DNA from 3 places in the Streptomyces sp. NPDC001933 genome. Region 3 is predicted to be linked to each of the others. Evidence: riboswitches for the same ligand, from Rfam matches in the RefSeq annotation. Region 3 holds a riboswitch; each other region holds the start of a gene.
The links. Region 3 has a riboswitch for thiamine pyrophosphate ahead of ACFYY7_RS35430 (thiamine ABC transporter substrate binding subunit). Riboswitches for the same ligand answer to the same signal wherever they lie in the genome.
Positions count from the first base shown of each region.

Region 1: linked by a shared signal. The riboswitch ahead of thiC (phosphomethylpyrimidine synthase ThiC) and the one ahead of ACFYY7_RS35430 (thiamine ABC transporter substrate binding subunit) in region 3 are both predicted to bind thiamine pyrophosphate.
Region 2: linked by a shared signal. The riboswitch ahead of thiO (glycine oxidase ThiO) and the one ahead of ACFYY7_RS35430 (thiamine ABC transporter substrate binding subunit) in region 3 are both predicted to bind thiamine pyrophosphate.

Region 1 is NZ_JBIASS010000006.1:277,829-287,149, forward strand. It holds gene ACFYY7_RS17700 (YibE/F family protein) at 16-1,377, opposite strand; TPP riboswitch at 1,409-1,542, shown strand; gene thiC (phosphomethylpyrimidine synthase ThiC) at 1,535-3,310, shown strand; gene ACFYY7_RS17710 (hypothetical protein) at 3,434-4,258, opposite strand; gene ACFYY7_RS17715 (metallophosphoesterase) at 4,440-5,498, opposite strand; gene ACFYY7_RS17720 (LacI family DNA-binding transcriptional regulator) at 5,672-6,784, opposite strand; gene hisC (histidinol-phosphate transaminase) at 7,155-8,234, shown strand; gene ACFYY7_RS17730 (cytochrome ubiquinol oxidase subunit I) at 8,516-9,321, shown strand, end outside.
Region 2 is NZ_JBIASS010000001.1:796,811-806,131, forward strand. It holds gene pknB (Stk1 family PASTA domain-containing Ser/Thr kinase) at 1-1,222, opposite strand, end outside; gene ACFYY7_RS03540 (thiazole synthase) at 1,335-2,129, opposite strand; gene thiS (sulfur carrier protein ThiS) at 2,132-2,368, opposite strand; gene thiO (glycine oxidase ThiO) at 2,365-3,540, opposite strand; TPP riboswitch at 3,538-3,650, opposite strand; gene ACFYY7_RS03555 (hypothetical protein) at 3,700-4,044, shown strand; gene ACFYY7_RS03560 (NAD(P)/FAD-dependent oxidoreductase) at 4,073-5,329, shown strand; gene ACFYY7_RS03565 (peptide-N4-asparagine amidase) at 5,446-7,194, shown strand; gene ACFYY7_RS03570 (Rv2175c family DNA-binding protein) at 7,238-7,603, shown strand; gene thiE (thiamine phosphate synthase) at 7,709-8,362, shown strand; gene metF (methylenetetrahydrofolate reductase [NAD(P)H]) at 8,487-9,321, shown strand, end outside.
Region 3 is NZ_JBIASS010000020.1:40,604-49,924, forward strand. It holds gene ACFYY7_RS35420 (ABC transporter ATP-binding protein) at 126-1,151, opposite strand; gene ACFYY7_RS35425 (iron ABC transporter permease) at 1,154-2,767, opposite strand; gene ACFYY7_RS35430 (thiamine ABC transporter substrate binding subunit) at 2,884-3,996, opposite strand; TPP riboswitch at 4,071-4,187, opposite strand; gene rlmN (23S rRNA (adenine(2503)-C(2))-methyltransferase RlmN) at 4,229-5,335, opposite strand; gene ACFYY7_RS35440 (phosphatidate cytidylyltransferase) at 5,429-6,514, opposite strand; gene frr (ribosome recycling factor) at 6,514-7,071, opposite strand; gene pyrH (UMP kinase) at 7,254-8,030, opposite strand; gene tsf (translation elongation factor Ts) at 8,190-9,026, opposite strand; gene rpsB (30S ribosomal protein S2) at 9,126-9,321, opposite strand, start outside.

The DNA of each region.
Region 1 (9,321 bases), on a different contig from region 3:
TCAGCGTGGAGAAGCTCAAGGCCTCGCCCTGCGACGACGGCCCTTCCCGGTCCGTACGGGCGCCGAAGCTCCGGCTTCCGCGCCGGGCCCTGTGCGGTCTGCGGAGACGACCAGCGCAGCGAGCACCGTCGTCACCGGCACCGAGGCGACCAGTCCGATCGAGCCGACCAGCGTTCGTACGATCTCCTCCGCCACCAGCTCGCTGTTGGCCACCGTCCCCACGCTGCTCTGCGCGATGGAGAACAGCAGCAGCAACGGCAGTGCGGCGCCCGCGTAGGCGAGCACCAGCGTATTGACGACCGAGGCGATGTGGTCGCGTCCGATCCTGATCCCTGCCCGGTAGAGCCCCCGCACACCCAACGTCGGGTTCGCCTGGTGGAGTTCCCAGACCGCCGACGTCTGGGTCACGGTCACATCGTCGAGGACCCCGAGCGAACCGATGATGACACCGGCCAGCAGCAGACCGCTCATGTCGATGTGCGGGTACAGGCCATGGATGAGGCCGGTGTTGTCGTCGGTGTTGCCGGTCAGGCTCGCCCACCCGATGAAGAGCGATCCGAGCAGTCCGATCAGCAGCAGCGAGATCAGTGTGCCGATCACCGCCACCGAGGTGCGGGCGCTCAGGCCGTGGCACATGTAGAGCGCGATCAGCATGATCGCACTGGCCCCGACCACCGCGACGAGCAGCGGATTGGAGCCCTGGAGTATGGCCGGGAGGATGAACAGGGTCAGCACGGCGAACGAGACGGCGAGCGCGACCAGCGCCATCACCCCGCGCATGCGGCCCACCGCGACCACGACCAGGGCGAAGATCCCGGCCAGCAGGGTCAGCGGGAACTTCCGGTTCACATCCGTCACCGAGTACTGCAGGTCACGGGGCGCGTCGGGGGCGTACGCCACGACCACGCCCTGACCGTCGCGCAGCTGACGCGTTGCGTCGGGCTGGACGATCTCGGTGAAGGTCCGGCCCTTGTCATGACCGGTCGTCACCTCGATCGTGGCCTTCTTGCACAGCCCCCTCGCGCTCCCCGGGGGTGGTGTGGTGGCCCCGTCCATGGGCGTCTGGACCGCGTTCACCTCCTTGCAGTCCACCATGTCGACATTCACCACCTTTCCCTGCTGGGTCTGCCGGTCGAACCCGATGCCGGTCCGCTCGTGCGACGGCGCACCGCCCGGCCAGAGCGCCACCAGACCGACGAGGACGGCGGTGGCGAACGGGATCAGTACGGCTGCGATGACTTTGCGTAGATGTCTGGAGACGGGTGCGGCGGGGCCATGGCTGTGCGAGTGACCGTGCTGATGGCCCTGCGTTTCGAGGTCGATAGGAGGGGACGTCACCGGCCGATCATCGCAAGAGGAGACGGGCCCACTGTTCATCAGGCCGGACGGGGCGCTAGCGTGGGGGAACCTTTGCACACGCGGGAGCTCGGAGCACCGGGCTGAGAGGGCGCTGATCTCCGTACGTCCGTACGGGACAGGCTGCGCCGACCGCCGAACCTGTTACCGGGTAATGCCGGCGTAGGGAGTAGGTCTCATGACCACATCGGACGCACGCACGCCTGCCTCGAACCAGAGCGACGAGGCCGGGAAGTCCATCGGCTGGCACAAGGGGTACGTCCAGGGCTCGCGCCCGGACCTCCGGGTGCCGGTCCGTCAGGTGCACCTCACCAACGGCAAGGACGTGACGCTGTACGACACGTCGGGTCCGTACACCGATCCCACCGTCGAGACCGATGTCCGCCGCGGGCTCGTACCGCTGCGGGAGAACTGGATCACCGCCCGCGGCGACACCGAGGAGTACCCGGGCCGCCCCGCCCGCCCCGAGGACGACGGGCTCAAGCACACCTCTCCGCGCGGCGGGCTGCGCAACCTCGACGCGGTCTTCCCCGGCCGCCCGCGGCTGCCGCGCCGCAGCCGGGACGGGCAGCCGGTGACCCAGCTCGCGTACGCCCGCCGGGGCGAGATCACCCCGGAGATGGAGTACGTGGCGATCCGGGAGAACGTCGAGCCCGAGGTGGTGCGCGAGGAGATCGCGGCCGGCCGGGCCGTGCTGCCGGCCAACGTCAACCACCCCGAGATCGAGCCGATGATCATCGGCAAGCGATTCCTGGTGAAGGTCAATGCCAACATCGGTAACTCCGCGGTGACGTCCTCCATCGAGGAGGAGGTGGAGAAGATGACGTGGGCGACGCGTTGGGGCGCCGACACCGTCATGGATCTGTCCACCGGCCGCAACATTCACACCACCCGTGAGTGGGTTCTGCGCAATTCACCCGTTCCGATCGGAACTGTCCCGCTCTACCAGGCGCTCGAAAAGGTCGACGGCCGGGCGGAGGAACTGACCTGGGAGATCTACAAGGACACCGTCATCGAGCAGGCCGAGCAGGGCGTCGACTACATGACGGTCCACGCCGGCGTGCGCCTGCCGTACGTGCCGCTGACCGCCCGCCGCAAGACGGGCATCGTCTCGCGCGGCGGCTCGATCATGGCGGCGTGGTGCCTCGCGCACCACAAGGAGTCGTTCCTGTACGAACACTTCGAGGAGCTCTGCGAGATTCTCGCAACCTACGACGTGACGTACTCGCTGGGCGACGGGCTGCGACCCGGCTCGATCGCCGACGCCAATGACGAGGCGCAGTTCGCCGAACTGCGCACGCTCGGCGAGCTGAACACGGTCGCCAAGCGGTTCGGCGTCCAGACCATGATCGAGGGGCCGGGACATGTCCCGATGCACAAGATCAAGGAGAACATCGACCTCCAGCAGGAGATCTGCGAGGAGGCGCCGTTCTACACGCTCGGCCCGCTGACCACCGATGTCGCGCCGGCGTACGACCACATCACCTCCGGCATCGGCGCGGCGATGATCGCGTGGTGGGGGACGGCGATGCTCTGCTACGTCACGCCGAAGGAGCACCTCGGCCTGCCCAACCGGGACGATGTGAAGACCGGCGTCATCACCTACAAGATCGCGGCGCACGCGGCGGACCTCGCCAAGGGGCACCCCGGGGCGCAGGACTGGGACGACGCGCTCTCCGACGCCCGGTTCGAGTTCCGCTGGGAGGACCAGTTCAACCTGGCCCTCGACCCGGACACCGCACGGGAGTTCCACGACGAGACGCTGCCCGCCGAGCCGGCCAAGACGGCGCACTTCTGCTCGATGTGCGGCCCGAAGTTCTGTTCGATGAAGATCTCCCAGGACATCCGGCGCGAGCACGGCGGTTCGCAGTCGGAGATCGAGGCGGGCATGGCGGAGAAGTCCAAGGAGTTCGCGGCGGCCGGCAACCGGGTCTATCTGCCGATCGCGGACTGAACCGGACCCGGGACGAGGTACCGCCCCGGAGGCCTCCGCCTTCGGGGCGACCGCTCCTACCGTCCGGCAGGTGTGAGGACCCGGTCGGACCGCTCCTGCCGTCCGGCCGGTGTGCGGGCCCGGTCAGTCCAGTTTGTGTTCGGGGCCGCCGAAGTCGGGGCTGGTGAAGTCCGGTGAGGTGAACGACGGCCGGGGGCCCGCCGTCGGGCCGTCGCCCGGGCTGGAGAAGTCCGGTGGGCTGTAGCCGACCTTCGGGATGCGGTTCGCCGAGCGGACCGGTGTGCGGGAGGCGGGCCCGGCCTCGGGATCGGCGAGCGCGTCCCGCAGGAACGGCAGGATGCCGCGCTCCAGCAGGGCGTGGCGCCAGGCCTCCCTGGCCCGTGCCACGTCCTCCGGCAACTCCTCCTCGTCGTCCTCGACGGGCTGCGACTCCGAGCCGTTGCGCAGTGCCGTGATGAGCAGCCCGACGGCGGCGGCCAGGATGGCGGCGGCCGTGACCGCGGCGAAGAACCAGCCCGCGGAGACCATGGTCGAGGCGAAGGACGGTGCCGGGTCGAGCAGCCTCAGCAGGTAGCCCGCCAGCAGGAATATGAACGCGGCGGTACCGGCGAGCACCGGCGCCAGGACCGTGACGACGGCTCCTATGCCGGCGCCCGACTGGTGCGGACGGCCCGTGCCGGAGCCGGGGAGCGCGTCCTGGTCCGTCCCTTCGGCAGGGCCGCGCAGTTCCTCGCGGGCCTGCACGTAGTGCTTGTACTCGGTGGCGGCGGTCGCGGTGATCAGCTCCGTGGCGTCCAGCGCCATGGTGCGCAGCTGGACGGCGTTGAGCCGTTCGCCGACCGCGGCCAGATCCGGCCGTTCATGGGCATGACGCAGTGCGTCATCGAGGATCCGCTCGTACTCGGGGCGGTCCTCGGCCAGCAGGTGCGGAGCGCTGTTCATGTGCATCCCCCGATGCTCCGTCGGGCCTGAGTGCCCGTTGGAGACGGGCAGTTGGGCGGAAACGGAGGAGAGCCTGCTACTGATACGCCGATGGTAGAGCGCCCACGGCACGGGGTGACAGGGGGTTTCCGGAAATAGGCCCAGTGGTCGGCGTGGTCAGGTCGTGGAGCGTCTTCCCGGAAGCGCGTCAGTCATGCAGAGGCAGCTGGACGACCAGTAGCTTTCCGGCCATGGTCACTCCGCCGTCCATGGCGATGGCGAGCCCGTCCGCGTACACGTGCGGACCGTCGACCACGGGGCCGGAGCCGTCCTCGCCGTCCTCCGAGCCGACCTCGCCGAGGAGGTACGGAATGGGGCTGTGACCATGGACGATGCGCTGTCCGCCGTATGCCGACATCAGCTCCCGGACGGCCTGCGGACCCGACTCGTCGCGGAAGGCGAACCGCTTGGTGAGCTTGCGGAAGAGGTCCCAGCACTCATCGGCGTCGTTACGCGTGAGAATGGCGTGCACGGTGTCGTTGACGTCCTCGATGGTGGTGCCGTATTCGAGGTACGCCGTCGTGTCGGAGTGCATCAGCAGATGCCCGTCCTCCTCGACGATCGCGTCGAGCCGGGACATCCACTGGAGGTGGACGTCCTGGAGGCGCTCCATGTCGTTCTTCTGGCCGCCGTTGAGCAGCCAGGCCGCCTGGAAGGTGGCGGTGCCCGCGCCGGAGTTGACCGGGGTGTCGCTGAACCGCTTGGCGCCCAGGAGCAGCAGCTCGTGATTGCCCATCAGGGCCTTGCAGTAGCCGCCGGCGGCCGCGGCCTCGGCGGACAGGCGCATCACGAGGTCGATGACCCCGATGCCGTCCGGGCCCCGGTCGGTGAAGTCGCCGAGGAACCAGAGCCGGGCGTTGCCCGCCGACCATTTGCCGTCGGCGTCGATGAGGCCCTGCTCGGCGAGGGCGGCGTGGAGCTCGTCCAGATAGCCGTGGACGTCGCCGACGACGTACAGCGGTCCGCGACCTTGCTCCGGGACGGGGCGCGGGTCGGGGACGGTCGGCACCTGCAGGGTGTCACCGCGGTTGATCACGGGAAGATCGCGCGCGGTGGGGGTGTATCCGTCCGGCGGCATGTCACCGGGGACGGCGTTGCCCGGGTGCGGTGACGCAGGCGGCACCGGGCTCTGGGCATAGGGCGGTACGCGGAAGTCGCGCAACGTCGCCGTCCGCACCACGGGTTCCTGACCGGCCCCCTGTGTCATCGACCCCTCCACCACCGTCGCGCCGCCGTACACCTGACGGGCCCTGCTGGTCGGGGCGGTCCGCGGTGTCGTGCGCCCATCATAGGAATGCGGATCGTGCTGTGTGACGCACCAGGGGTGGTGAATCCGGACGCACGTCGGGTTCACCGGCCGATTGGTCCGAAATCGCCTGATCAATCCCCTGCCGGAGAGCGGGGTGCGCTGACCGTGGTGCGGGGTGGACGGCGTTGCGAGGAGGTCCGCACGATGAGTTCGGTCGGTATGACCTGCTCCACCGGCCGGTCCTGGTCCACACCCTCGATGGCGTCGATCAGGAGCTGGACGACCGCGGTGCCGATCCTGCGCGGCTTGAGCGAGAGGGTGGTGATGGGCGGCTCGGTCGTCGCGTACACGGTGGACTCGCTGCAGCAGACCAGCAGCAGGTCCTCGGGGACGCGCAGGCCGTACCGGCGGGCCGCCGCCAGCAGATCGGTGCCGTTGGGGTCGAAGAGCCCGTAGACGGCGTCGGGCCGGTCGGGGCGGGCGAGCAGCCGGTCGGCGGCGACCGCGCCCGCGCACGGGTCGTGGGCGGGGTACGACTCGTACACCGGGTCCTGGCCCACGCGCTCGCACCAGTGGAGGTACGCGGTGGTGGAGAGGCGGGTGTACGTGTCGGTGGTGGTGCCGGTGAGCAGGCCGATGCGGCGGGCGCCGGCGGCGGCGAGATGGTCGAGCAGGTCGAGGACGGCGGCCCGGTGGTCGTTGTCGACCCAGGCGGTGACCGGGAGCGTTCCGGCCGGGCGCCCGTCCGAGACGACGGGCAGCCCCTGGCGCACGAGTTCCGTGACGACCGGGTCCTGGTCGGAGGGGTCGATCACGACGGTGCCGTCGAGGGCGACGTTCGACCAGACGTCGTGTCGCGAGGTGGCGGGCAGGATGACGAGGGCGTAGCCGCGGGCGAGCGCGGCCGAGGTGGCGGCTCTGGCCATCTCCGCGAAGTACGCGAATTCGGTGAAGGTGAAGGGTTCGTCCCCGTAGGTCGTCACGGTCAGGCCGATGAGGCCGGACTTGCCGGTACGGAGGGTTCGGGCCGCGGCGGAAGGGCGATAGCCCAGGCGCTCTGCGACCTCGCGGACATGGCGGCGGGTGGCGTCCGGGAGCCTGCCCTTGCCGTTGAGCGCGTCGGAGACGGTCGTGATGGAGACTCCGGCGGCGGCGGCCACGTCCCGGATTCCCGCTCGTCCCTGCCGGCCGCCGCGCCGGGGTGTGTCCGTCCGGCTCACCTGGTGCTTCCCTGCTGCTGTCATGGCGAGCCGATAGTAGGGCTCGGAGGGGCGGTTGGCCTGGTCGCATATTCACTCGTTGGCAGGCACGTTTTTGCATGATCATTAAAGATCAAATGCCTTGTAAACCAAGGGTGTTGAAGGGCTTGACCGTAGTGTGTCATGCGTTGAGCTCGAAGGGCCTACTAAATGGTCGATGTCTCGAAGAGGTCTCATCTCACCTCTTCGGGGGACGCGCGCCACGGAGTGAGCCACCGGCGCGCGACGGAGTGACGAGCGCTCCCCCCATTCCTGGTCGCACCGGACGATTGGACTCTCCGGCCATTCGCAGCGGCGCCCAATCCTCATAAGGTGAGCAGTATTGATGTGTACAGACGATCGAGGAGGACCTGCGGTGAGCGAGACGAGCCCCAAGCTGCGTGCCGAGCTGGACGGCGTCCCTGCCTATGTACCGGGCAAGCCGGCCGCCGCCGGTGGACCGGTCGCGTTCAAGCTGTCCTCCAACGAGAATCCGTATCCGCCGCTGCCCGGAGTGATGGAATCCGCCCTGGCGGCGGCCGCGAACTTCAACCGCTACCCGGACATGGCATGTACCGGCCTGATGAACGAGCTGGCCGACCGTTTCGGTGTGCCCCTCTCGCACCTCGCCACCGGAACCGGCTCGGTCGGGGTGGCGCAGCAGCTGCTCCAGGCCACGTCGGGCCCGGGCGACGAGGTCATCTACGCCTGGCGCTCCTTCGAGGCGTACCCGATCATCACGCAGGTCAGCGGTGCGACCTCGGTGAAGGTTCCGCTGAATGAGGGGGAGGTGCACGACCTCGACGCGATGGCGGACGCGATCACGGACCGCACTCGGCTGATCTTCGTCTGCAACCCGAACAACCCGACCGGCACCGTGGTGCGCCGGGCCGAGCTGGAGCGGTTCCTGGACCGGGTGCCGGGCGATGTCCTGGTGGTGCTCGACGAGGCGTACCGGGAGTTCATCCGCGACGTCGAGGTGCCGGACGGCATCGAGATCTACCGGGACCGGCCCAATGTGGCGGTGCTGCGGACCTTCTCCAAGGCGTACGGCCTGGCGGGTCTGCGGGTCGGTTTCGCCGTGGCCCACGAGCCGGTGGCGGCCGCGCTGCGCAAGACGGCGGTGCCCTTCGGGGTCAGCCAGCTCGCGCAGGACGCGGCGGTCGCATCGCTGCGCGCCGAGGACGAACTCCTGGGGCGGGTGGGCTCCTTGGTGTCCGAGCGCCAGCGGGTGCAGCGGACGCTGGCCGGGCAGGGGTGGACCGTGCCGGATTCCCAGGCGAACTTCGTCTGGATGCGGCTCGGGGACCGTACCGCCGACTTCGCCGCGGCGTGCGAGCGGGCCGGAGTGGTGGTCAGGCCGTTCGTGGGTGAGGGCGTGCGGGTCACGATCGGGGAGGACGAGGCGAACGACCTGTTCCTGAAGGTGGCGGAGTCGTTCCGCGAGCAGCTGTAGAGCGGCGGCGCAGGCCGCCCGCGCGACGAAGGGCCCCGGCCCCGTACCTCGTTTCGACGAGGTATGGGGCCTTCTCGTCATTGAGGGCCGGGGCGTCTGGTTCGGGCTGATTGATCGGAACGTCCCAAGAGGGGTACCCCGCCCGAACGTCCCGAAAGTCTGTGCGTCATAATGCTTGTGAATGTGAACGCGTTCACAAGCGTGTCCTGTTCCTCCCGTGATTAGTCGGATTTAAAGGGCAAACTGCCGGTGTGATTACGGCGACGTAAGGAGAAGACGACGTGGAGCTAGCTCTGGCGCCGGAGACGCTGGCGCGATGGCAGTTCGGTATCACCACCGTCTATCACTTCCTGTTCGTTCCCCTGACGATCTCGCTCGCCGCGCTCACCGCCGGCCTGCAGACCGCCTGGGTCCGGACGAACAACGAGAAGTACCTCAGGGCGACGAAGTTCTGGGGGAAGCTCTTCCTGATCAACATCGCCATGGGTGTCGTCACCGGCATCGTCCAGGAGTTCCAGTTCGGCATGAACTGGTCCGACTACTCGCGGTTCGTCGGTGACATCTTCGGTGCCCCGCTCGCGTTCGAGGCACTGATCGCGTTCTTCTTCGAGTCCACCTTCATCGGGCTGTGGATCTTCGGCTGGGACAAGCTGCCGAAGAAGATCCACCTCGCCTGCATATGGATGGTCTCCATCGGGACGATCCTGTCCGCGTACTTCATCCTGGCGGCCAACTCCTGGATGCAGCACCCGGTCGGCTACCGGATCAACGAGGAACGCGGCCGGGCCGAGCTCACCGACTTCTGGCACGTGCTCACCCAGAACACCGCGCTCGCCCAGTTCTTCCACACCATCACCGCGGCCTTCCTGGTCGGCGGCGCGTTCATGGTCGGAATCGCCGCCTTCCACCTGGCGCGCAAGAAGCACATCCCGGTGATGCGGACCTCGCTGCGGCTCGGCCTGGTCACCGTGGTCGTCGCCGGACTGTTCACCGCCATCAGCGGCGACACGCTCGGCAAGGTCATGTTCAAGCAGCAGCCGATGAAGATGGCCGCCGCCGAGGCCCTCTGGGAGGGCGAGAAGGGTGC
Region 2 (9,321 bases), on a different contig from region 3:
TGTCGCTGTAGGCCCGGTCGACGTCCTTGAGCTCCAGACCGGCCTTCGTGAGCCGCTGCCGGGCGTCCTTCTCGGTCTGGCCGAGCAGCGAGGGGACCCGGGTGAACTGTCCGGAGTTGATGTACCAGACACCGGTACCGATCCCCAGCGCCAGCAGCACGGCGACGACCAAGGCGATGACCGAGCGCCTCGGTCCGCGGCGGCGCCGGTCCTCCGGCGTGGTCCGAGGCGGCACCGGCGGAGGCATCTCCAGCCGGCTGGTGTGGTGCGAGACGCCCTGCCCGGCCGGGAGCAGCCGTGGGATCACGCTGGTGCGGTCCTCGGCGGCGTCGTGCACCTCGGCGGTGGCCTGCGGCGGTACGGCGTCCAGCTGGGCGTCGGTGAGGCCGGAGCGGGCCGCACGGGTCTCGGCGAGCAGCGCCACCGCGTCGAACGGGCGGGCCTCGGGATCGCGGGCGGTGGCGCTCGCCACCAGGCCGTCGAGCTCGGCCGGGAGCCCCGGGACGGCGGCCGACGGCGACGGCACGGCCTCGTTGAGGTGCTGGTAGAGGACCTGGGCGGGGGTGTCGCCGCCGTGCGGCTTGGAGCCGGTCAGCATCTCGTACAGGACGACACCGCAGGCGTACACATCGGTGCGGGTGTCCGCGGTGCCGTTCTCTATCTGCTCGGGGGCGAGATAGGAGACCGTGCCCAGGATGGACCCGGTGGTGCTGGTGACGGCGCCCACCGCGCGTACGAGCCCGAAGTCGGCGACCTTGACCCGGCCGTCGTCCCCTATCAGGACGTTCTCCGGCTTCATGTCGCGGTGCACGAAGCCCGCCCGGTGCGCGGCGCCGAGCGCGGCGAGGACCGGCTCCAGGATGTCCAGGGCTGCCCTCGGCTGGAGCGCGCCGCGATCGCGCAGCACGTCGCGCAGGGTGCAGCCCGCGACGTACTCCATCGCGAGGTAGACGTACTGCCCCTGGGCGCCCTGGTCGAAGACCGCGACCACATTGGGGTGCGCGAGCCGGGCCACCGACTTGGCCTCGCGGATGAAGCGCTCGACGAACGAGGCGTCGGTGGCCAGCGCCGGGTGCATCACCTTGAGGGCGAGCACCCGGTCGAGCCGGGTGTCCACGGCCCGGTAGACCGTGGCCATGCCGCCCACGGCGATACGGGCATCGACGCGGTAGCGGCCGTCGAGCAGCTGCCCGACGAGAGGGTCCTGGAGGGTCGTATCCACGCAGGCGAGTCTACGAGCCGCCACGGACACGGCCCACCGGCCGGGGCGGACCCGGGGCCGTACTGCAGCCGAGCCGTGACAGGGACATGCGATCCACCTCCGTACCGGCGGCTCAGAAGGCCGGCCGCTCCGGGTCCAGCACCGCCCGCCCCTCCACCGGCGACGACGCCTCCGCGAAGTGGCGGCGCGGAATCCGGCCGGCCCGGTACGCCAGCCGCCCGCCCTCCACCGCGTGACGCATCGCCGCGGCCATCAGCTCGGGCTCCTGGGCCCGGGTCACCGCGGACGCCAGCATCACCGCCGCGCACCCCAGCTCCATCGCGAGCGCCGCGTCGGAGGCCGTCCCGGCGCCCGCGTCGAGGATCACCGGCACCCGGGCCTGCTCGACGATCAGCCGGAAGTTGTGCGGGTTGCGGATACCGAGCCCGGAGCCGATGGGGGAGCCGAGCGGCATCACCGCCGCGCACCCCACGTCCTGGAGCCGGCGCGCCAGCACCGGGTCGTCATTGGTGTACGGCAGCACGGTGAAGCCGTCGTCCACCAGGATCTCCGCGGCGTCCAGCAGCTCGATCGGATCGGGCAGCAGGGTCCGCTCGTCGGCCACCACCTCCAGCTTGATCCAGTCGGTGCCGAGCGCCTCGCGGGCCAGCCGGGCGGTCAGCACGGCCTCGCCCGCGGTGAAACAGCCCGCCGTGTTGGGCAGCACGCGGATGGAGAGCCGCTCCAGGACGGAGAGCACCGAACCCTGCACGGTCGGATCGAGGCGGCGCATCGCGACGGTCGTCAGCTCGGTCCCGGAGGCGGTCAGGGAGCGCTCCAGCACGTCGAGGCTCGGCGCCCCGCCGGTCCCCATGATCAGCCGGGAGCCGAACGTGGTGTCGCCGAGGGTGAAGAGGTCGTCCGACATGATCAGCCTCCCTGGACCGCGGTCAGGACCTCGACGCGGTCACCGTCGAGGAGCGCGGTGGCGGACCACTGGCCGCGCGGTACGACGGTCTCGTTGACGGCGGCCGCGACACCGGAGTGCGCGGTGGTGAGCGTGGCGACGAGAGCCGCCAGGGTGGTGCCCCCGGCGAGGCGTCGGACCTCGCCGTTCACGGAGACGGAGAGGGCGGCCGCCCCGGAGGGCGGTGCGGGCTCGGTCATGCGGGCTGCTCCTGACGTACGGAGGCGGCGGAGGAGAAACGGTGCGGGGTGAAGGGACGGGCCGGCTCGGGCGGTTCGCCGCCGGTGAGGAACTCCGCCATGACGTCACCGGTGATGGGGGTGAGCAGCACGCCGTTGCGGTGGTGGCCGGTGGCGAGGTGGAGGCCGGGCAGGGCGGTGGGGCCGAGGAGCGGAGCGTTGTCGGGGGAGGCGGGGCGGAGGCCGGCCAGGGTCTCGGTGAGCGGCAGTTCGGTGATGCCGGGGACCAGTTCGTGGGCGTCGCGCAGCAGCTCGTAGACGCCGCCCGCGGTGACGGTGGTGTCCCAGCCCATTTCCTCGCTGGTGGCGCCGACGACCAGCTCGCCGTTCTCGCGCGGTACGAGATAGAGGTGGCCGCCCCGGACCACGGCCCGGACCGTGCGGCTCAGGAACGGCGCGTACCCGGCGGGCACGGTCAGCCGCACCACCTGGCCCTTCACCGGCCGGACCGGTGGCACCACCTCGTCCGGCAGCCCCGGCAGCCGCCCGCTGAGGCTGCCCGCGGCGAGCACGACCTGGTCGGCCGCCAGCTCCGTACCGTCGTTGAGCACCGCCCCGGCGGCCCGGTCGCCCGCCACGCTCAGGCGCTCCACCCAGCCGCGGTGGAAGACCACACCGGCCCGTTCGCAGGCGGTCAGCAGGGCGGCGGCCAGCCGGCGGGGATCGATCTGGTGGTCGCCGTCGACCCGGAGACCGCCCCGGACGCCCGGCGCGAGCATCGGCTCCAGGCGGCGGCACTCACGGCCGGTGAGCCACTCCGATTCGAGGCCGGAACGCTGCTGGAGGGCGTGCAGCTCCCGCAGATGGGCGCGGTCGTCGGAGTCCAGCGCGACGGCCAGGGTGCCGCAGGCGCGAAAGCCCGTCTCCCGCCCGCTCGCCGCCTCCAGCTCGGCCACGAAGGCCGGGTAGCGGGCCGCCGAGGCGACGTTGAGGCCGAGCAGCAGTTGTTCGCCGTAGTGGAGTTCGGTGACGGCGGCCAGCATGCCGGCCGCCACCCGGGCGGCACCGCCACCCGGTTCGGGGTCGGCGAGCGCAGTGCGCAGTCCGCGCTGAGCGGCCCGCCAGGCCGTCACCAGGCCGATGATCCCGCCCCCGATGACCAGGACGTCGGATCCGTTCCGAGAAGAACGCATGGGCTTCCGGCCCCTCCCTTCGCCGGCATGACCCGGATCAGGTTCGTACGGTCGGAGGCCGCCCAGCCTCCCTCTCAGCCCGGTGCGTCCGGGCTCCCGCGAGTGCTTTACGTTGGCCACCCTAAACCCAGTCCCATCGGACCAGTAGGGAGCGGCACCGTGGCCCGTTCGCTCGACGGACTCGTCCTCGCCCCGGTCGCCGACCAGGCGCCCGGCCAGGTCGGCACCCGTACCCGCTTCACGTACCACGAGGACGACGGCCGGATCTGGGCCGAGTACGCGGGCGGCGACGTGGTGCGCGGCCATCTCGTCGGCACCCGGGACGGTGACACCCTCGACTTCCGCTACGTCCAGCTGAAGCAGGACGGAACGACGTCCAGCGGCCACTGCGTCTCCACCGTCGTCGACCTCCCGGACGGCCGGGTCCGGCTGGACGAGCGGTGGGCGTGGGAATCGCAGGAGGGCAGCGGGGCGAGCACGGTCGAGGAACTCACCCTTTCCTGACGGTCCGTCAGGTGATTATGGTGTACGGGTGAGCGATCAGCAGCAGTCAGAGCAGCCGGACCGGCGGGCAGGACACCGCGTGGTCGTCGTCGGTGCGGGCATGGCCGGGGTGCAGACCGCGGTGGCCCTGCGGGAACAGGGCTTCACCGGCCCCGTCACCCTGATCGGCGCCGAACCGCACCAGCCCTACGACCGGCCACCGCTGTCCAAGGCGGTGCTGCTCGGCAAGGCCGAGGACTCCGCCTTCGACATCGACTTCGAGGCGCTGGACATCGATCTGCAACTGGGCCGCGAAGTCACCGGAGTGCGGCCCGGCGCGCACGAACTGGACACCCCGGCAGGGCCCGTTCCCTACGACAGCCTGGTGATCGCGACCGGTGCCGAACCCGTCGTCCTGCCCGGCGCCGAGGGCGTTCCCGGCGTCCACCTGCTGCGCACCCTCGACGACGCGGCACGGCTGCGGCCGGTCCTCGACCAGCAGCACGGCGTCGTGGTCGTCGGCGCGGGCTGGATCGGCGCCGAGTTCGCCACCGCGGCCCGCGCCGCCGGCTGCGCCGTCACCGTCGTCGAGGCCGCCGACCGGCCCCTGGCGGGCGCGATGCCCGCGGAGGTCGCCGCCCCGATGGCCGCCTGGTACGCGGAGATCGGCGCCGAACTCCTCACCGGGGCCCGGGTCGAGAGCGTCGAGCCGGGCCGGGTGGTCCTCGCGGACGGCCGCACCGTCCCGGCCGGAGCGGTCGTCGTCGGAATCGGCGCCCGGCCCGCCACCGGCTGGCTGGCCGGCTCCGGAATCGCACTCGGCCCCGACGGATCGGTGACCGCCGACGGGGCGCTGCGCACCTCGGCGCCCGATGTGTACGCGGTCGGCGACTGCGCCTCGTTCCCCTCCGCCCGGTACGGCGAACGCCTGCTCGTCCACCACTGGGACAACGCGCTCCAGGGCCCGCGCACCGCAGCCGCCAACATCATCGGCGCGGCGGCCGGCGGCGCCCCGGAGCCGGTGACGTACGACCCCGTGCCGTACTTCTGGTCCGAGCAGTTCGACCGGTTCGTGCAGTACGCGGGCCACCACGGAAGCGCCGACACCCTGCTGTGGCGCGGCGATCCGGCCGGGCCCGCCTGGTCGGTGTGCTGGCTGCGCGACGGCGTCCTGGTCGCGGTCCTCGCCGTCGGCCGGCCGCGCGATCTGGCACAGGGCCGCAAACTCATCGAGGCGGGGGCGCGGCTCGATCCGGAAAAGGCCGGTGACCCGTCCGTACCGCTGAAGTCGGCGATCCGTCAGTAGGTGCACGGACAACGAACGTTGGTGTCCGTTGTCTGGACGACCCCTTGGAGGAAGGCAAAAATTAGTGCACTGTGCATCTTTTGGAGTGCTCATTTCATACTCTTCGAAGGATGCACATGTTCCGGCACAGATGGACCCGCGCGCTGCGTGGAGTCTCCGCGGCTTCGGCATTGACCGCCCTCGTCGGCGGCGGACTTGCCGCCCCGGCCTACGCGGGCGCCACGCCCAAGCCCGATTCCAACCCGGCCGTCGACTACCAGGACCCGATCGACGCGCTGCCGCCGGTCTCCCGTCCGGACACCAAGAGCTGCTCGGTGACGGCCGTCGACCACGACTTCGGCTACACCCTCGGCGGACCGCCGTACACCACCACGCTCACCCCGCCCAAGCGGTGCGAGGGGCCGTGGAACAAGGTCGTCCTCGACTGGTCGGGCAGCGTGAAGGGGCGCCAGTACGACCGCCTCGCAGCGGTCTTCATCGGTGGCGCCGAGGTCTTCCGCACCAGCACCGCCGAGCCCGACGACGACGGCATCAGCTGGCACGTCGCCAAGGACATCACCGACTTCGCACCGCTCCTCAAGGACCCGCAGAAGCTCCAGCTCGAACTGGGCAACGTTGTCAACGACACCTACACCGGGGTGTACAGGATCAAGCTGAAGATCACGTACTACCAGGCCGACAAGCGTCACCCGGCGGCCACCACGGCCGACCGCGTCGTCCCGCTCGGCAACACCGGCTCCGACAGCGCCCCCTGGATGAACGTCGGCAAGGGCGGCTCCACCCGCACCGAGGTCACCTTCCCGCGCAACCTGACCAAGGCGCGCCTGGAGGTCTACGCACGCGGTGGCGGCTGCGACGAGCAGTGGTTCGACGCGGTCCCCAGCGACCTGGCGGAAACCGCCCCCGACTACCTCTGCGGCGGCGGCCCCTACCGTGAGGTGCAGGTCGCGGTGGACGGACAGCCCGCCGGCCTCGCCCAGCCGTACCCCGTGGTGTACTCCGGCGGCATCGTGCCGACCCTGTGGCGCCCGATCCCGGCCATCGACCAGTTCAAGACCGAGGCGTACGACATCGACCTCACCCCCTTCGCGGGTCTGCTGGCCGACGGCAAGCCGCACGCCATCAGCATCACCCCGTACGGTGCGGCCGACGGCTGGACCGTCGACGGTTCGCTCTTCCTCGACACGGACGCGCACGCGTCCCGCACGCGCGGCAGGGTGACCACCAACACCCTCAGTCACGCCCCGGTCGTGAAGACCGTACAGACCCCGGGCGAGGACGGTTCCACGGACGTCTCCGTGTCGACCGGCCGCTCCTGGAAGATCTCGGGCTATGTCGAGACCTCGAAGGGCCGGGTCACCACCACCGTCGAGCAGGACTTCTCGTACAGCAACGAGGACACGGTCTCCAGGACCGGCCGGCAGCAGACGGTGCACCAGCGCGACCACGGCGCCACCACGGTGACGACGAGGACCGGCGGACGCACCGAGGCCCGGCGGCACGCCTGGTCCTACCCCATCGACGTCGACATGGACATCCCGTTCTACGGCGACTACAACAACTACGACCTGAGGGCCGCCGTCACCCAGCGCCGGGTGCTCCTCGACACGTCCAGGAAGGGCTCCGCCCACGCGTGGCGCACGGACGCGGTCACGGACGACACCGTGGACTCGACCGGCAGTCTCGCCCGTGAGAACGGCGCGGTCCGGGCCGCCGACGGCGCCTCGTCCGAGAAGTACCGGGGCACCACGGACACCGGAGCCTGCTACTCGCGCTCCCTGACGACCGCGCACGGCTGGGTCACCGGCGACCGGCAGAGCCACTGCCGCCTCGCCGACGTGGTCCGCGAGGCCCTGAAGGGCTGAGTCCAGGTATCGGCTGTCAGCGCGGGATGGCAGGCTTGTCCTCGTGACCGAGATTGACGCAAAGATCGATGCTCTCGTCCCCGACTGGCTGCACCTGCCCGACATCGCCGAAATGCTCGGTGTCGAGGTGACGCGCGTGCGGCAGCTGGTCAAGGAGGGCCAGCTGATCGCCGTACGACGTGGTGAGAACCGGACGCTCCAGGTGCCTGCCGCCTTCATCGACGGCGACAAGGTGGTCAAGGGCCTCTCCGGCACCCTGACGCTCCTGAGGGACGACGGCTACAACGACGAAGAGATGCTGGAGTGGCTCTTCACTCCCGACCCGACCCTGCCGGGCACCCCCGCCCAGGCGCTGAGCGAGAATCGCGGCACGGAGGTGAAGCGCCGCGCCCAGGCGCTCGCCGTCTGACGACCGGCCGTATGCGGGGGGCGGGCCGCGCGACACCGCGTGGCCCGCGCCCCGCACCGTCCGGCGGCAGCCGCTCCACCACGCTCTCCCAGGGGGAACCGCACCATGTCCACGCCTCGCGCGCTGCTGTCCGACGCCCGGCTCTATCTGTGCACGGACGCCCGCAGGCGTCAGGGTGACCTCCCTGAGTTCCTCGACGCCGTCCTCGCCGCGGGAGTGGACATCGTCCAGCTCCGCGACAAGGGCATGGAGGCGGCCGAAGAGCTCGAACACCTGGCCGTCCTTGCCGACGCGTGCCGGCGCCACGGCAAGCTCCTCGCGGTGAACGACCGGGCCGACGTCGCCCATGCCATCGGCACCGACGTGCTGCACCTCGGCCAGGGGGACCTGCCGGTGCCCGCCGCCCGCGCCGTCATCGGCGAGGACGTGGTGATCGGCCGCTCCACACATGCCCGGTCCGAGGTCGACGCGGCCGTCGCCGAGCCCGGCGTGGACTACTTCTGCACCGGCCCGTGCTGGCCCACCCCGACCAAGCCCGGACGCCACGCCCCCGGCCTGGACCTGGTGCGGTACGCCGCCTCGCTCGACCAGCCGCGCCCCTGGTTCGCCATCGGCGGGATCGACGCCGGCAATCTCGACGAGGTGCTGGACGCCGGGGCCCGCCGGGTCGTCGTCGTCCGGGCGATCACCGAGGCCGCCGACCCGGCCGCCGCCACCGCCGACCTGGCCAGGAGGGTGCGGGCGCGCGTCGCGGAGTGATCCGGCGGACCTGCCGGAGGCGATATTTGGCCGACTGTCCGAGGGATGGACAAACAACCAGTCAATTCGGGCAATTCGCACTGGTCCGGTCCATCGGCCGTCGCGCTCTGGTTAACCTGCCGGTATGGCCCTTGGCACACCATCCACCAGGACAGATCACGCGCGCACGGTGCGTGAGCTTCTCGCGACCGGCAAGACCTCGTACTCGTTCGAGTTCTGGGCGCCCAAGACTGAGAAGGGCGAGCGGAACCTCTGGAACGCGCTGCGCCGGGTCGAGGCGGTGCGGCCGAGCTTCGTCTCCGTGACCTACGGGGCCGGTGGCTCCACCCGGGCCGGGACGGTGAAGGCCACCGAGCAGATCGCGGCCGATTCCACCCTCACCCCGGTCGCCCACCTCACGGCGGTCAACCACTCCGTCGCCGAGCTGCGCAACATGGTCGGGCAGTACGCGGACGCCGGGATCCGGAACATCCTCGCCGTGCGCGGAGACCCGCCGGGCGACCCGATGGGCGAATGGATCAAGCACCCGCAGGGCGTGCGGTACGCGGCCGATCTCGTCCGGCTCATCAAGGAATCCGGTGATTTCTGCGTCGGCGTCGCGGCATTTCCCGAGATGCACCCGCGATCGACCGACTGGGACACCGACATCCGGCATTTCGTGGACAAGTGCCGCGCCGGTGCCGACTATGCGATCACCCAGATGTTCTTCAATCCGGAGGACTATTTGCGTATGCGTGACCGAGTGGTCGCTGCGGGTTGCGAAACCCCGATCATTCCCGAAGTCATGCCGCTGACCAGCGTCAAGCAGTTGGACAGATTCGCGCAGCTCAGCAACGCGTCTTTCCCCTCGTCCCTGAAAGAACGCATCCTCGCCGCCAAGGACGATCCCGCCGCTGTACGCTCCATTGGCATCGACTTCGCAACGCAGTTCTGCGCGAGGCTGCGATCCGAGGGTGTGC
Region 3 (9,321 bases):
AGGGCGTTCCACCGGGTCCCCGGGGCGGCCGGCGCCGCATTCCGGCGCATCCGGGCAATCCTCCGGCCGATGGGCGGCTCCCGCGACCGGTGCGCGCCGTCCCCGGGCAGCCCTTGGCCGGACGGTCAGAGCCGGGCGGGCAGGACCACGGTCTCCGCCGCGTCGAAGCCCGCCCCGACCGTCGCACCCTCCTCGGGGGCGTCCCGCAGCGCGCACTCCGCCTCCAGCTCCGGACCGCTCTCGGGCTTCAGCCGCACCGCGACATGATTGCCCCGGAACGTGCGCGTCCCGACCACACAGCGCAGCCCCTCGTCCGGGGCGCCGATCTTGACCCCGGCCGGACGCACCAGCAGATCGCACGCCCCCTGCGGCGAGCCCTTCGGCACCGGCACCCTGCCCCACACCGTGTCGGCGACGGCACCGGTCACCGTCGCTCCGACCACGTTGTCGAAGCCGAGGAACCGGGCGACGAAGGCGGAGGCGGGCCGCTGCCATACCTCCAGCGGGGTTCCCGCCTGGGCGATCCGCCCGTCACGCATCACCACCACCCGGTCCGCCAGGGCGAACGCCTCGCCCTGGTCGTGGGTGACGGCGAGCACCGTGGTGCCCAAGCGGCCGAAGAGCGTGCGCAGCTCGACGACGAGCCGTTCCCGCAGACCGCGGTCGAGCTGGCCGAGCGGCTCGTCCAGCATCAGCAGCTTGGGGCTCGGGGCGAGGGCCCGGGCCAGGGCCACGCGCTGCTGCTCACCGCCGGACAGGGCGGCGACGGCGCGCCGCTGGGCACCGGGCAGGCCCACCAGGTCGAGGAGTTCGCCGACCCTGTGCTCCTGGTCGCGGCGCGAGACCCCGCGCATCCGCAGCCCGAAGGCGACGTTGGCGCCGACGTCCCGGTGCGGGAAGAGCTGGTGGTCCTGGAACATCAGGCCGAGCCCGCGCCGGTGCACCGGCACCCCGGCCTGGTCCGCACCGTCCAGCAGCACCCGGCCGCCGTCCGGCGGGTGCAGTCCGGCGACCACCCGCAGCAGGGTGGACTTGCCGCTTCCGCTCGGCCCGAGCACACAGACGATCTCGTGCTCGGCGACCTCCAGGTCCACCGCGTCGAGCGCCGCCCGCTCGCCGAAGCGAACCGTGGCCGATTCCAGTGTCAGCATTCCTAGAACTCCCCGGACCGGTCCGTGCGGATACGTTCGAGCAGCAGCAGCGAGACGGCGCAGACCACCATCAGGATGGTGCTCAGCGCCATCGCCTGGCCGTAGTTGAGCTCCCCGGCCCGCCCCAGCAGCCGGGCCACGGCGACCGGCAGCGTCGGGCGGTCGGGCCGGGCGATGAACACCGTCGCACCGAACTCACCGAGCGAGACGGCGAACGCGAAACCGGCCGCGACCAGCAACGCCCGCCGCACCAGCGGCAGATCGACCTCCCGCCAGGCCCGCAGCGGCGACGCCCCGAGCACCGCGGCCGCCTCCCTCAGCCGCCCGTCCACCGCGCGCAGCACGGGGAGCATGGTCCGTACGACGAAGGGCACACCGACCAGCGCCTGCGCGAGCGGCACCAGGATCCAGGAGGTCCGCAGATCCAGCGGCGGTTTGTCCAGGGTGATCAGGAAGCCGAAGCCGACGGTGACCGCGGACACTCCGAGCGGCAGCATCAGCAGCGCATCGAGACCGCGCACCAGCCGGCCGGCCCGCCGGGTCAGCGCCGCGGCGGCCAGCCCGCCGATGACCAGCGCGATGACCGTCGCGACCAGCGCGTACTGCAGGGAGTTCCAGATCGCTTCGAGCGGCGCGACCAGGAACGTACCGCCGCCCGCGTCCACGGAGGACAGGGCACGGTAGAAGTCGAAGCCATGCCCGCCGGTGGTGTCCAAGGAGCGCTCGACCAGCACTCCGAGCGGCAGCAGGATCAGCAGCAGCACGGTCAGCAGCACCCCGCCGAGCAGCGCCCACTGCCCGGCGCCGCGCGGCCTGCGGGCGGTCTGCGCGGGGTCGACCAGCTTCAGCGCGGTCTCCCGGCGCCGTACGGTCCAGGCGTGCACGGCGAGGATCGCGCCGACCGCGGCGAACTGCACCAGCGTCAGCACGGCGGCCGTCGGCAGGGCGAGCAACTGCGCGGTCTGCCGGTAGATCTCCACTTCGAGGGTGGCGTAACCGGGGCCGCCGAGGATCTGCACGACCCCGAAGGAGGTGAAGGTGAAGAGGAAGACCATCAGCGCGGCGGCGGCCACGGCGGGCGCCAGGGCCGGCAGGGTGACCCGTCGCCAGGCGGCGAACCGTCCCGCGCCGAGCACCCTGGCGGCCTCCTCCTGCCGGGGGTCGAGCTGGGACCACAGCCCGCCCACCGTCCTTACGACCACCGCGTAGTTGAAGAAGACATGGGCGAGCAGAATCGCCCAGACGGTGGTGTCGAGCCGTACGCCCCAGAGTTGGTCGAGGAATCCGCCGCGTCCCAGCAGCGCCAGGAAGGCCGTCCCGACGACCACGGTCGGCAGGACGAACGGCACCGTGACGACCGCCCGCAGCAGTTGTTTGCCGGGGAAGTCGAAGCGGGCGAAGACATAGGCGCCGGGCAGCGCGATCAGCAGGGTCAGCGCCGTCGAGGCGAGCGCCTGCCAGGTGGTGAACCAGAGGACGTCGCGGATCTCCGGCCGGGTCAGCACCTCGCCGATCCGGCCGAACTGCCAGACGCCGTCCACCTTCAGGCCCCGGCCGACGATCGCCGCGACCGGGTAGGCGAAGAACAGCGCGAAGAACGCGACGGGCACGGCCATCAGGCCGAGCCGCACCGCGCTCCCGCGCCGGGCCTTCGCGCGAGCGGCAGCCGCGTGCGCGGGCTGCGGGCGGGGAGTCTTCCCGCCCGCGTCCGTTCCGCGTACGGGACTCTTCGTTACTTCACTACGAGCGAGGACCACGACTGGACCCACTGCTCACGGTTCTTGGCGATCCGGTCCGGGGCCACGGTCGTCGGGCTGTCCACCGTCGCACCGAACTTGGTGAAGAGCTCCGGCAGCGTCGCGTCCTTGACGACCGGGTTGACGAACATGTTGAGCGGCATGTCCTCCTGGAACTTCTTGCTGATCAGGAAGTCCAGCAGGGCCTTGCCGCCCTCCTCGTTCTTCGCCCCGTTCAGCAGGCCGGCGAACTCGATCTGGCGGAAGCAGGTCCCGGTGGCGACACCGGTCGGGGCCTCGGCCGGCTGCGGCTTCGCGTACAGCACCTCGACGGGCGGGCTGGAGGCGTACGAGACGACGAGCGGCCGGTCCGCCTTGGCCTTCTTTCCGCCCGCGGAGCCGGAGAACTCCTCGTTGTACGCCTGCTCCCAGCCGTCGACGACCTTGACGCCGTTGCGCTCCAGCTTCTTCCAGTAGTCCTGGTAGCCCTTCTCGCCGTAGGTGGCGACGGTGCCGAGGAGGAAGCCGAGACCGGGCGAGGAGGTCCCGGCGTTCTCGGTGACGAGCAGGTCCTTGTACGCGGGCTTCGCCAGGTCGTCGAAGGACCGCGGCGGCGCGAGCTTCTTGTCGGCGAAGTACTTCTTGTCGTAGTTGACGCAGATGTCACCAGTATCGATCGGAGTGACCCGGTGCTGGCCGGCGTCGAGCCGGGTGTCCGCCGCGACCCGGTCGATGCCCTTCGCCTCGTACGGCGTGAAGAGCCCGCTGTCGAGGGCGCGGGAGAGCAGCGTGTTGTCGACGCCGAAGAACACGTCGCCGCGCGGGGAGCCCTTGGTCAGGATCTCCTGGTTGAGCGCGACCCCCGCGTCGCCGCTCTTCAGCACCTTGACGGTGTATCCGGTCTCCTCGGTGAACTGCTTCAGCACGTCCTTGGAGGCGTTGAAGGAGTCGTGGCTGACGAGGGTCACGGTCTTGGAGCTCGAGCCCTTCGTGCCGCCGGAACCGGAGGACGTGTCGTCGGAGCTACCGCACCCGGCGAGTGCGGTGACGCCGAGCGCGGCGGCGACGGCCGAAGCCGCGAGCTGCCTGGTCCTGCGCGTGGTGATCATTTGTGTATTCCTCCTGGGTTTTGGCCAGGAAGAGACGCGGCCCTGCCCGCAGGAAGCGGGCAGGGCGCAACAGCATGAGTTGATGACCGAACTTCCTACCCGGAATGACCCGGGCGAGGTTCAGAGGGTCTGCGGCCGACCTGTCCTCGGTGCCGCACTCTCAGCGCTGTGGCGCTCCCCTGTCGGAATATGAAGTTGATTTCGGGCCCAGATTACACGGGCCTTATCGGCCTCAGCGCTCGGCCGCCGCCAGCTGACCGCAGGCCCCGTCGATCTCCTGGCCGCGGGTGTCCCGCACGGTGACCGGCACCCCGTGGGCGGCGATCGCCTCGACGAACGCCTTCTCGTCCTCGGGCCGCGAGGCGGTCCACTTGGAACCGGGCGTGGGGTTCAGCGGGATCAGATTGACGTGGACCCGCTTGCCCTTGAGGAGCCGGCCCAGCCGGTCACCGCGCCATGCCTGGTCGTTGATGTCGCGGATCAGCGCGTACTCGATGGAGATGCGGCGGCCGGACTTCTCCGCGTACTCCCACGCGGCGTCCAGCACCTCGCCGACCTTCCAGCGCGTGTTCACGGGAACGAGGGTGTCGCGCAACTCGTCGTCGGGCGCGTGCAGCGAGACGGCGAGACGGCACTTGAAGCCCTCGTCGGCGAAGCGGAGCATCGCGGGCACCAGGCCCACCGTGGAGACGGTGATCCCGCGCTGCGAGAGCCCCAGCCCGTCCGGCTCCGGGTCGGTGAGCCGGCGGATCGCGCCGACCACCCGGTTGTAGTTGGCGAGCGGCTCGCCCATGCCCATGAAGACGATGTTGGAGAGCCGCGCCGGGCCGCCGGGGACCTCGCCGTCGCGCAGGGCCCGCATGCCGTCCACGATCTGGTGGACGATCTCGGCGGTCGACAGATTGCGGTCGAGGCCGGCCTGCCCGGTGGCGCAGAACGGGCAGTTCATCCCGCATCCGGCCTGCGAGGAGATACACATCGTCACGCGCTCCGGGTAGCGCATCAGGACGGACTCGACGAGCGTCCCGTCGTGCAGCTTCCACAGCGTCTTGCGGGTGGTGTCGTCGTCGCAGCTGATGTGGCGGACCACGGACATCAGGTCGGGGAACATCGCCTCGGCGAGCTTGTCCCGCGACGCGGCCGGGATGTTGGTCCACTCCGCCGGGTCGTGCGCGTACCGCGCGAAGTAGTGCTGCGAGAGCTGCTGGGCGCGGAACGGCTTCTCGCCGATCGCGGCGACGGCTTCCTTGCGCTCGGCGGGCGTGAGGTCGGCGAGATGCCGCGGCGGCTTCTTGGCTCCGCGGGGCGCGACGAAAGTGAGTTCTCCGGGCTTAGGCATGGTTCATCCAGTGTCGCAGACAGAACAGTGAGGGCCCGCCGTCCTGTGGACAACGGGCCCTCACTCGTAAAATCGCAGGTCAGGAACGCTTTCTCAGCTGGATCCGACGAACAGCACCAGCAGCAGCCAGACCACCGGGGCGGTCGGCAGCAGCGAATCCAGCCGGTCCATGATGCCGCCGTGCCCCGGCAGCAGCGTGCCCATGTCCTTGATGCCGAGATCCCGCTTGATCATCGACTCGCCCAGGTCACCGAGGGTGGCGCTGGCCGCGACTGCGAGCCCGAGCAGCAGCCCCTGCCACCAGGAACCGCCGTCGATCAGGAACTGCATGCACAGCGCACCGGCGACCATCGCGAAGGCGATGGCGCCGAACAGACCCTCCCGGGTCTTTCCGGGGCTGATGCGCGGAGCCAGCTTGTGCTTCCCGAAGCGCCAGCCGACGGCGTACGCACCCGTGTCGCTGACCACGGTCAGCAGCAGGAAGGTGAGCACCCGCTGCGGCCCGTCGTCGGCGGTCAGGAGCATGGCGACGAACGTGGCGAGGAACGGTACGTAGAACGCCGCGAACACACCGGCCGTGACGTCCTTGAGGTAGCCCTCGGGCGGTTCGGTCATCCGCCAGACGAGCACCGCCAGCGCGGTCAGCGCCATCGCCACCCAGGCGCCTTCGGCGCCCTGCGCGTAGCCGGCCACCACCATCGCCGCGCCGCCCACCGCCAGCGGGACGAGCGGCGCCTTGATGCCCTTGCGCTCCTGGAGCCGTGAGGTGAGCTCCCAGAGGCCCACGACGACGGCGACCACGATCACACCGACGAAGACGGCCTTCACGATGAACAGCGAGGCGACGATGACGGCGCCGAGCCCCACACCGACCCCTATGGCGGCTCGCAGATCACGGCCCGCACGTTTCTTCTGCGGGGGCGGCGGCGCGGTGGACATGGGCTCCTGCGGCTTCTCGTCACGGAACAGGGGGCCGCCGCTCAGGCGTCCGGCCCCCTGGTCCCGGTCATCACGGTCGTCAGCGTCTCTACCTGCGTCGGGAACGTCCGGCACTATGGGCATGGGCCGAGTCTGCTGGGCGTCATGCACATCGTATGCAGGACCCGCCGGAGCAGCCTGCATCTCGGGCGCACCCCAGTGGCCGGCTCCCTGCGGGGCGCCCCAGGAAGAGTCGTTCATCAGACTTCGAGCAGCTCGGCTTCCTTGTGCTTGAGCAGCTCGTCGACCTGCGCGACGTACTTCGCGGTGGTGTCGTCGAGCTCCTTCTCGGCGCGACGCACCTCGTCCTCGCCCGACTCCTTGTCCTTGACCAGCTTGTCCAGGGTCTCCTTGGCCTTGCGGCGCACCGCGCGGATGGAGATCTTGGAGTCCTCGGCCTTGCCCTTGGCGACCTTGATGTAGTCGCGGCGGCGCTCCTCGGTGAGCTCCGGGAAGGTCACCCGGATGATATTGCCGTCGTTGCTCGGGTTGACGCCGAGGTCCGAGTCGCGGATGGCCTGCTCGATGTTGCGCAGCGCGGTCTTGTCGAACGGCGTCACGACGGCCATGCGCGGCTCGGGCACCGAGAACGAGGCGAGCTGGTTGATCGGGGTCAGCGCGCCGTAGTAGTCGGCGACGATCTTGTTGAACATCGCCGGGTGCGCACGGCCGGTACGGATCGCGGCGAAGTCCTCTTTCGCCACGACGACGGCCTTCTCCATCTTCTCCTCGGCCTCGAGGAGGGTTTCTTCGATCACCACGTGCTCCTGCGTGTCTTGAGTGGGCCCGTCGTGCTCGGGCCCGGCGGGTCCTGCGTCGCGTCCTCACCTGCACGGTGTCCGACCGGCAGGCCGTTGTCCATCCTTCGGGGCCGGTCCCGGGGGTGCTACCCCCGGGGGCCCGGACCTCCCCGTCGTACTCCGGGAAGGTCCCCCGGTCGTCAGACCCGGGTGCTCCGGTCACTCACGAGCGTGCCGATCTTCTCACCATTGACCGCGCGGGCGATATTGCCGGTGGCGGTCAGCTCGAAGACGAGGATCGGCAGGTCGTTGTCGCGGCAGAGCGTGATGGCGGTGGCGTCGGCGACCTTGAGATCGCGGGCGAGAACCTCGCTGTACTCGAGCGCGTCGAACTTCACCGCGTCGGGGTTGCTCTTCGGGTCGGAGTCGTAGACCCCGTCCACCCCGTTCTTGCCCATCAGGAGACCCTCCGCGTCGATCTCCAGGGCGCGCTGGGCGGCAGTGGTGTCGGTGGAGAAGTACGGCATCCCCATGCCGGCGCCGAAGATGACGACGCGGCCCTTCTCCAGATGGCGCACGGCGCGCAGCGGAATGTACGGCTCCGCGACCTGCCCCATGGTGATGGCGGTCTGGACGCGGGAGTCGATGCCTTCCTTCTCCAGGAAGTCCTGGAGTGCCAGGCAGTTCATGACCGTGCCGAGCATGCCCATGTAGTCGGACCGGGCCCGGTCCATGCCGCGCTGCTGGAGCTCGGCGCCACGGAAGAAGTTGCCGCCGCCGATGACGACAGCGATTTCCGCGCCATCGCGGACGACCGCCGCGATTTCCCGGGCGATGGCGTGTACGACGTCGGGGTCGACACCGAGACCCCCGCCGCCGGCGAACGCCTCTCCGGACAGCTTCAGCATGAAGCGTCCGGCCACCTTGCCGTCGTCGCGCTTGTGGTCACCTTTTGCGGCGTCCGCGCCCTTGTTCATGGAGATTCTCCTCGTGCACATACGAAGAAGGCCATTGCCGGTGGGTCTGGTGTCCCTCAGCGGCAATGGCCTCCTCGTCAGATCTGCGGTCGTACGGCGTGAGTGCGGCCGACGACTGCACTAGACCCTATCGGGGTCCACCGTGTTTCGCGGACGGACTCAGATGCCGACCTTGATGCGCGAGAAGCGCTTCAGGGTGACACCGGCCTCGTCCAGGACCTTCTGGACGGACTTCTTGTTGTCCAGCGCGTACGGCTGGCCGAGGAGGGTGGCCTCCTTGAAGAAGCCGTTGACGCGACCCTCGACGATCTTCGGGAGCGCGGCCTCGGGCTTGCCCTCGGCGCGCGTGGTCTCCTCGGCGACGCGGCGCTCGGCCTCGACGACCTCGGCCGGGACGTCCTCGCGGGACAGGTACTTCGGGGCGAACGCGGCGATGTGCTGCGCGATGCCCTTGGCCAGCTCGGCGTCGGCCTTGTCCAGCTCGACCAGAACACCGATCTGCGGCGGCAGGTCGGGCATGGTGCGGTGCATGTACGCGGAGACGTACGCGCCGGAGAACTGCGCGAAGCGGTCCAGGACGATCTTCTCGCCGAGGTTGGCGTTGGCCTCGTCGACGTACGCCTGGACGGTCTTGCCGGCCTCGATCTCGGAGGCGAGCAGCGCCTGGATGTCGGCCGGGGAGGTGGCGGCGACGTGCGCGGCGAGGGTGTTCGCGACGTTCTGGAACTTCTCGCCCTTGGCGACGAAGTCCGTCTCGCACTTCAGCTCCAGCAGAACACCGGACGTCTGGTCCTCGGAGATGAGGGAGACGACGGCACCGTTCTCGGCAGAGCGGCCCTCGCGCTTGGCGACGCCCTTCTGACCCTTGATACGGAGCGCCTCGACGGCCTTGTCGACGTTGCCGTCGGCCTCGTCGAGCGCCTTCTTGCAGTCCATCATGCCAGCGCCGGTGAGCTCGCGGAGCTTCTTGACGTCAGCGGCGGTGTAGTTCGCCATGAGTCTGGGTTTCTCTCTCGAAGTCTGAAAGATCTACGGGTGAACGGCGGGGGCGGTGCTTGTGGCACCGGCCCCCGCTGTCATCAGCCGTGACGGGTGTCAGGCCTGCTCGGCGTCCGCGGCCGGGGCCTCGGCAGCGGGGGCCTCGGCAGCGGGGGCCTCGGCGGCCTCGGCGTCCGCGACCTTCTCGGTCTCGGCGGAGGTCTGGACCTCGGCGTCGGCCTTCTTGTCGCCCTCGAGCAGGTCGCGCTCCCACTCGGCGAGCGGCTCGCCGGCGGCCTTCTCGCCCGGCTTC